Desulfopila inferna: one gene and its partner. The protein of the gene in region 2 interacts with the protein of the main gene of each other region in a pairwise test. Links are inferred from orthologs where the notes say so. Each region holds a gene or a part of one and is shown on either strand. Other genes may lie near its edges.

What was found.
Region 1: the proteins of pnp (region 2) and JWG88_RS04650 interact in binary tests that used the Escherichia coli proteins (3 or more experiments, as listed by UniProt). The link is inferred for Desulfopila inferna from one-to-one orthologs.

Annotation. Positions count from the first base shown.
Region 1 is NZ_JAFFQE010000002.1:136,383-140,474, reverse strand. The notes cover bases 1,269-4,092. They hold JWG88_RS04650 (DEAD/DEAH box helicase), read left to right. Parts: upstream 1,269-1,826; coding sequence 1,827-3,359; downstream 3,360-4,092. Other genes in these bases: JWG88_RS04645 (30S ribosomal protein S1), read left to right, coding at 3,944-4,092; JWG88_RS04655 (hypothetical protein), read left to right, coding at 1,269-1,645. In the rest of the region: JWG88_RS04660 (type IV pilus twitching motility protein PilT), read left to right, coding at 1-479; more of JWG88_RS04655, read left to right, coding at 875-1,268.
Region 2 is NZ_JAFFQE010000003.1:391,617-395,852, reverse strand. The notes cover bases 1,269-4,236. They hold pnp (polyribonucleotide nucleotidyltransferase), read left to right. Parts: upstream 1,269-1,700; coding sequence 1,701-3,773; downstream 3,774-4,236. Other genes in these bases: dut (dUTP diphosphatase), read left to right, coding at 3,853-4,236; rpsO (30S ribosomal protein S15), read left to right, coding at 1,269-1,424. Also shown: JWG88_RS10010 (DHH family phosphoesterase), read left to right, coding at 1-75; tRNA pseudouridine(55) synthase TruB, read left to right, coding at 92-835; more of rpsO, read left to right, coding at 1,155-1,268. UniProt on the Escherichia coli protein: Involved in mRNA degradation. Catalyzes the phosphorolysis of single-stranded polyribonucleotides processively in the 3'- to 5'-direction. Also involved, along with RNase II, in tRNA processing.

The DNA.
Region 1 (4,092 bases), on a different replicon or contig from region 2:
GGCATCTCGTTCTGTCCACTCTGCATACCATCGATGCGGGACAGACCATAAACCGTATTCTCGGTATGTTCGAAAAGGATGAGCAGCCGCAGATCAGGAACAGGCTGATTGATACAATCAGGTGGATCGTCAGTCAGAGGCTGCTTCCCCGTATCGGCGGAGAACGTGTGGCGGCCATGGAAGTATTGCGTACCAGCCTGAGGGTGAAGGATCTTATTCTCAATGGAGAGTCCGAGGACAAGACCTTCTACAATGTCATCAAAAACGGCTCAGCCCTTGACATGCGCACTTTTGACCAGCATATTCTTGAGCTGTACAGTCATGGCATTGTCAGTGAACAGACGGCCATGACCTATTGTTCGCACAGGAATGAGATGCATCGCGGTATTGATCAGGTGAAAGCAGAGCGCGGCGAGGCAACCACTTCGCTCACAGGACTAGCCATGGAGGAAGAGGAAACTACGAATACCGGTTATTAGTGCCTTACTCCTTAAAAGCTGCCATTTAACAAGAAAACGAGAAATGTATTTAAAATCGTGAATGAGAGCTCTACAGACAAGGCACTTATCCAGCTCAGCCGGGCTAGTGCCTTACTCCTTAAAAGCTGCCATTTAACAAGAAAACGAGAAATGTATTTAAAATCGTGAATGAGAGCTCTACAGCCAGGGTACTTATACCCCTCAAGGGGGTACTGTAAAGAGTCCAGCTCAGCCGGATAGTACTCTTTGCTTCCAAGATTCTGTTATAAAAAGATTAGTAGATTAAAGGAAAATAGCCCTAGTATACCTCCGAGGAATATCAAGCTCGGCTGAATTAGCTGGCTTGGCTGCTTTTCCAGAATAGCCTGCTATACACTCGAAAAAATGAGGAAGAGATGAATACAATCTGCCGCTCCTGTGGAAAACAACTGAAATTGAGCACAAAAATGCTTGAGAGCATACATAAGCTGAGCCCAGAGAAGACCATCCGCATAAAATGTCCGGGATGTTCTGAGGTCATCGAGCTTGATCGTTCCATGTTGTCGCCCGCTCCAAAAGCATCAGCAGCACAGACACCTGCGGCACAAACGCCGACAGCGAAGCGGCCGGCAGCGAAGGCAAATACCGACGCATCCGGTAAACCGGGAGCTGCTGGTAATGCATTCATCAGGCCGCCTGCTCCGCCTGACATATCCTGGCTTGAAGAGGGCGTGTTTGATGAAGAACAGGTTATAGAAGATGTACCCCTTGCCATGATTCTCATGGAAGATTGCGAAAGCAGGGACACAATAATCGAAAGCATAGAGGGAATCGGGTATAAAACCGAAATTGTAAAAAATGTCCAGGATGCCATGGAGAAAATGCAGTTTGTCGAGTATTCCGCTGTTGTCCTGCATTCCCGTTATGAAGGAAACGGACTGGAATCCTCGGCTTTCCATAAATACATGTGTGATATGTCCATGGCGAGACGGCGCTTTATCTTTTATACCCTTGTGGGTAGAGAGTTTAAAACTCTTTATAATCTTCAGGCACTGGCGTATTCAGCGAACCTGGTTGTAAATGAGAACGAAATACCGTATTTTAATGTCATTATACGAAAGGCCATCCCGGAGTATGAGGAGCTTTTCGGCCCGATCACGGAGGAACTTCGTATGCAGGGCAAATAACTAGAAGTGAGCAACTCCCGGAGAACTGTTTCCGGGTTCATGGAAATTTTTCCAGGCATATCCTGATTATCCCGCTGTACCTGTCGAGCTTTCCTTATCCGTAGAATGATAGTCCGGTCTTCAAGTCGTCATAGAATTTGTAAGATGCGCTGTCACTCTCTTATACACCAACGTAAATCTCATGATAATAAATCTAATTACCACCACCCGTTTGAAGATCAAAAATGCCGTTATGCAGGGGAAGCGCAAATCACTTAGCTTTCTACCTGGAAAGTTCCGCAACGGTACTGCTGGAGAAAACCCGCTCCCGCCCGAGCAGGCTGAAAAGAAAAATGAAAATTCCCCTCCTCAACAACAGCAGGTCGACAGAGAGGCCCCGCAAAAAGCCAGGCCGGAAAAGAAAAAGAAATGGCAGCTGAGCAGCTTTCAAGTCGATCCTCTTCCCGGTAAGGTCCGGTTTCATGATATCGGACTTCCCCAGCAGGTGATGCGGGCTATCGCTGATCTGGGTTTTCAGTACTGCACCCCGGTACAGGCTGAGTCTTTACCTCATCTGCTTGAGGGCAAAGATCTTGTAGCCAATGCCAATACCGGCACGGGCAAGACGGCGGTGTTTCTCATGGCCATACTGACGCGGCTTCTGGGAGAGAATAAGGAGAAGAAATCCGACAGGGTGAGGACACTCATCCTGGCTCCGACCCGCGAACTCGTTATTCAAATAGCCGCAGAGGCCAAAGAGCTCAGCCGCTATACACATCTGCGGGTGGCAGCCGTCTACGGCGGCACGGAGTATCGCAAGCAGATGGAATTCTGCGAAAAACGCTGTGATATTGTGGTCGCCACCCCGGGCAGGTTGCTGGATTTCTGTCAAAAAGGGGTATTGAATCTGCAAAGCTGCGAAATAGTGGTGATTGATGAGGCCGACCGGATGCTGGATATGGGGTTCATTCCTGATGTGCGCCGCATTATGGGCCAATTGCCGAACAGAGGAACGCGGCAGACCCTGATGTTTTCGGCAACCATAACCGAAGAAGTTAAAAGACTAGCTTCCCAGTGGTGCAAGGATCCGGTCAATGTTGTGGTAGAGTCGGAGCAGGTTGCCGTTGAAAGTGTGGACCAGAAGGTTTATCTGGTGACTGCTTCGGAAAAGTACAAAATTCTCTATAATCTCATCAAGGGGAACGGAGGCGGGCGAATTGTGGTATTTGCCAACCAGAAAGCGGAGGCGAGAAAGCTCTATGAGAGATTGCGTCGCAATGAAATCAATTGCACTTTGCTCACTGGAGATGTACCTCAAACAAAAAGGACAGACCGCCTCGAACGTTTCCGGGCCGGTGGTATAGAGGTTCTGGTGGCTACCGATGTGGCCGGCAGGGGGCTTCATGTGGAGGGGATAACTCATGTCGTCAACTATAGCCTGCCATATGAGCCGGAGGACTATGTCCATAGAATAGGCCGAACCGGTCGAGCCGGCGCCGCCGGGGTTTCCGTCAGCTTTGCCTGCGAGGAGGGCAGCTTTATCCTGCCGGATATCGAAGAATTCATGGGAAAAAAGCTGGAATGCTTTTCGCCCGAAGAGCACCTGTTGATAGAACCGCCTAAAGGTGTGCCCTATAGTGGGCCAAAGGCGCCCAACAGCGGCAGTAAAAATTACAAGGCAAAGTCAAAAGGCCGGAGCTACCATGGCAAGCGGCAGCCGAAAAGGAACGCCTGAGGACGCCTGAAGGCCCATCTGATTTTCTGTAGAAAAATATCAGAATTTTTGCGGTCACGAGGACTTGTCCCCGACTTTTGCGGGATGGTCGATTGGAATCCCGGCATCTTCGATGATTTTCCTCTTCTTTGATTGATCGTAGAAATCAAAAAAAAACATAGATAAAACAAGGTCGAGGCCTTGCCAATACATGCTTGTGTAATACAATGTACACTTGAGTTGAAAGCAAATAGCAGGATTTCGAGGATGTGGCACAAGTGCAGGCGGAAGCGCAAATATCCTTGACCTGCAGATCGGCTTTTTCGAGTGGATTTAAATAGAACAAACCGCGAAGCCAGGCATGGATGCATGTCTGCATCCTCATATTTGCCGCAGTTCCACATCATTTTTTTTTCCTCAAAGTCCAGGTTGGTTGCTGGTCTGTGAAGAAAAGCTTGTAAATGCGTTGAAAATTTGCTATATGTTTCTAGCTTATAGTTTATGAAATTGCACTGACAGCGGTCTCATTTCATTAACCACCCGAAAAACTCGGGAAAAGACAAACCTTAACCTATTTGGGCTTTGGTCCAAAAAGAGCGAAATCCATGACAGAAGAATTAAACCAATTATCCCAGGAATCAGGCGGAGAAGAGTTAAGTTTTGCAGAACTCTTCGAAATGGAAGAAAACAATAAAGTAGTTGCCGTCGGCGATGTCGCCACAGGCACCATAATCGGATCCGTTGAGGATTACTT
Region 2 (4,236 bases):
ACCGACAAGACCGCTGAACAGGTGCATCAGATTGTCACCGACGAATTGACACGAATGTTTGAGCGATCCTCCTGAATGTAATAAAAATCTTATGTCAGATATTGAAGCGGCGGTATTTCTGGTGGATAAACCCGCCGGCCCTAGTTCCTTTACCATGGTGAAAAATGTTCGGCGTCTCCTGGGGATCAAAAAAGTAGGGCATGCCGGAACTCTCGATCCTTTCGCCAGTGGTCTCCTGGTTATCTGCGCCGGAAGGCCGGCCACAAAAATAATCTCTTCGCTGATGGAAGGGGAAAAGGAATATCTCGCTACTCTGACACTTGGGGTGGAGACGACAACACAGGATCCGGAGGGGCAGGTTACCGCCACGACTGCGGTGGAACCTCTCGCCGAAGAGGTGGTTGAAAGGTGTCTGACAAGCTTTGTCGGAGAGCAGATGCAGATACCTCCTGTTTACTCGGCTTTGAAGCATAAAGGAAAGCCTCTTTATTATTATGCACGCAAAGGCATAGAGGTGAAGAAAGAGGCGCGCCATGTACATATCCGGCAGATAGAGAGAGTCGATGAGAATGGCATACTCAGTGGCTCCGGTGCGGAGCTCACTATCAGGGTAATCTGCAGTAAAGGCACGTACATTCGCACCTTGGCCGCAGATATCGGTCGGATGCTGGGTTGCGGCGCCTATCTCAGCAGCCTGCGCCGCATACGGAGCGGTTCTTTCTCGGTAACGGACAGTTTTTCTGGTAAGGATTTCACGGCGGAGAATGCCTACGAGCGTTTTTTGGCTGGAGCATTATCTGTAAATGATGTATGTAATCTATTGCAAAAATCCTAATTAATGGATAGGGTGTTGCCACCGGCAGGGGCAGAGGTGCAGACGCCTTAAGGCCATGGTCCGGGTCGACTGAATCATTGACATGGTAAGTCTTGTTTTTTTGTGATATTTAGTTGTACTGTTATCACCCCTCAAGGGACAGCTTAAGAGGTCGCTTGTTGTGGCATGTGTATTTGAGTACCCTGGGAATATTTTCTTATCCTGTTTAGCTGGGTCAGGAAATTATTTATGAAGGTGCTTATGGAGTTTTTATTGGATCAAATTCGTTTTCAAAAGATACCAGCGAATTTGTCCGGATGACATTTCAGGAGGATTTGTTGTGGCACAGACAGCTGTAAAGAAAAGTGAAATAATTGAGAAATTTAAGGTGCATCCTTCGGATACAGGCTCTTCAGAGGTGCAGATTGCTCTGCTGACGGACCGTATTCATTACCTCACCGATCATTTTAAAACTCACAAAAAGGACCATCATTCCCGACAAGGGTTGCTGAAATTGGTCGGACAGAGGCGGAGCCTTCTTGATTATCTGAAGAAAAAAGATATAAATAAATATAGAGCCCTGATTCAGGAGCTCGGTATTCGTAAATAGTGATTGTGCAGGGCTTCTGCCCTTTTCATGTTTACGTTCGTGCCATTATTTAACAGACTATTCCGGAAGACTCCGCAATAGTCTGTTGTTTTTGGTGTCTTTAAGTAATTTTACAATTGTTTGTAAGAACATGCTTTTTAAAGGCACTGCTTATCCGGTATAACCGGGTAGGTAAATACGCATTTCCGGAAAAAAAAGAGCATACGGGGCTGGTGGATAATCCAGTCATATTAGTGGCGCTGGGCATTTCCCTGATGCAATAACTATGGAGTTAAAATGTATAAAAAAGTAGAAGCACAAATAGGTGGGAAAAACATTTCCATTGAAACCGGTAAACTGGCCAAACAGGCCTCTGGTTCTATTGTGATCCAGTCAGGAGAGACCGTTGTCCTGGTGACCGCGGTTGCAGGCAAGGAAAATAAACCCGAGTTGGGTTTCTTGCCGCTGACCATCGAATATCAGGAAAAACTGGCATCTGTCGGCAAAATACCGGGCAACTATTTCAGAAGAGAGATAGGTCGCCCCAGTGATCATGAGGTGTTGACCTGCAGAATTATAGACAGACCGCTGCGTCCTTTGTTTCCCGCGGGCTATGCATCCGAGACGCAAGTTATCGCCACTGTTCTATCCGCTGATACCCAGAATGACCCGGATGTTCTGGCATTGGTCGGTGCATCATGCGCTCTGACCCTCTCCGACATTCCCTTCGGCGGACCTGTGGCCGGTGCCCGGGTTGGATATATAGACGGTGATTACGTTATCAACCCCACGGCGGACGAGCTGCTTGAATCCAGCATGAACATCGTTGTAGCCTGTACCCGAGATGCTGTTGTCATGGTCGAAGGCCAGGCCGACAGCCTCAGCGAAGCTGAAGTATTATCAGCCATATTTTTTGTGCACGAGCAGATACAGCCATTGATAGATCTGCAGGATGATTTGAGGTCCACCAATGGACGCGAGAAAAGAATTATCGAACCACCGCAGATTGATGAAGCCCTTCTGGAGAAGGTAAAAGAGGTTTCCTCCGAGGGTGTGATCAAAGTAGTCACCACGGCCGATAAAATGGAACGGGGTCGTCTTTCCGATGAGCTCAAGAAAAAAGTGATTGCCGAGCTTGATGAAAGCGGCGATCGGGCCGGGGAAATCAGTGATCTGCTGTCATCTTACAAGAAGACGGTCATGCGTAAAATGATCGTTGATGATGAGCGAAGGATTGACGGGCGCTCCTTTGATCAGATTCGTAATATTACCTGTGAAGTCGGTTACCTCCCGCGAACACACGGTTCTGCGCTCTTCACCCGCGGAGAAACCCAGGCCCTGGTGACGGCAACCCTCGGCAGCGAGAGAGACCAGCAGCGCATTGAAACCCTCACTGGCGATGAAAACAGAAGGTTTATGCTCCACTATAACTTTCCGCCATTCTGTGTGGGCGAGGCGCGCATGATGCGAGGTCCTTCAAGAAGGGATGTCGGCCATGGCACCTTGGCGATGCGCGGTTTATCCGGGGTTCTGCCCAGTGAAGAGGATTTTCCCTATTCGATTCGGGTGGTTTCAGAAGTGCTGGAGTCAAACGGATCTTCTTCCATGGCAACAGTATGCGGCGGCAGTATGGCCATGATGGACGCCGGAATACCGATCAAGGAATCGGTATCAGGCATTGCCATGGGACTTATCAAGGAAGGAGACAAGGTTGTTATTCTCTCCGATATCCTCGGCGATGAAGATCATCTCGGCGACATGGACTTCAAGGTGGTCGGCACTGAAGGCGGCATAACTTCACTGCAGATGGATATCAAGATTGCCGGGGTTGACCGTGAAATCATGGGAGATGCCCTTGAGCAAGCCAAGAGAGGAAGGCTGCACATTCTTGCTGAAATGAAATCAGGAATCTCCAAAGCACGTGAAGAAGTGTCAGAATATGCTCCTAAGTATCTGGTTATCAAAATAAACCCGGATAAGATTCGGGATATTATCGGCCCGGGCGGCAAAATCATCAAAGAGATGTCTGCTGAATACGATGCCAAAATAGAAGTTGATGACAGCGGTCTGGTGAAGATATTCACCTCGGATGGCAGCAAAGCTGAAGCATTGATCGAGAAGATCAAGGCGATTACAGCCGAGGTTGAAATAGGCAAGACCTACACCGGAGTGGTAAAGAGCATAAAGGATTTTGGCGCCTTTGTTGAAGTATTGCCGGGAACTGACGGCCTTGTTCACATTTCCGAACTGGATACCAAACGTGTTGCCAAGGTTACCGACGTGCTCAACGAGGGTGACACTGTGGAGGTGAAAGTTCTCGATGTCGACAATAGAGGCCGGATCCGTCTGAGCCGTAAAGCCCTGCTGTAATCGACTGAACGCGTGGTAATTATTTAATGCAAAGCCGGATCGTTATTGATCCGGCTTTTTTTTTGAATTGAAAAAATCAATGAGCGAAGAAATAATCACCTTTTGCCGTCTGGATCGACAGGCCACCGCCGATTTGGGTCTGCCTGCCTATGAAACAGAACATGCCGCGGGCATGGATATCCGTGCCGCGGTTGACACCTTTCTGATCCTGAGGGCCGGCGAACGTGCTCTTATCGGAACAGGACTGGCAGTTGCCATTCCTCCAGGTTTTGAAATTCAGGTACGGCCCCGCAGCGGACTAGCGGTTAAGCATGGTGTTACCGTGCTCAACAGCCCGGGAACGATAGATGCGGATTATCGGGGAGAGATCAAGATAGCGCTTATCAATCTCGGCACGGAGGATTTCCGTATTACCAGAGGAGATCGTATTGCACAATTAGTCGTGGCACCTGTTGTCCGGGCA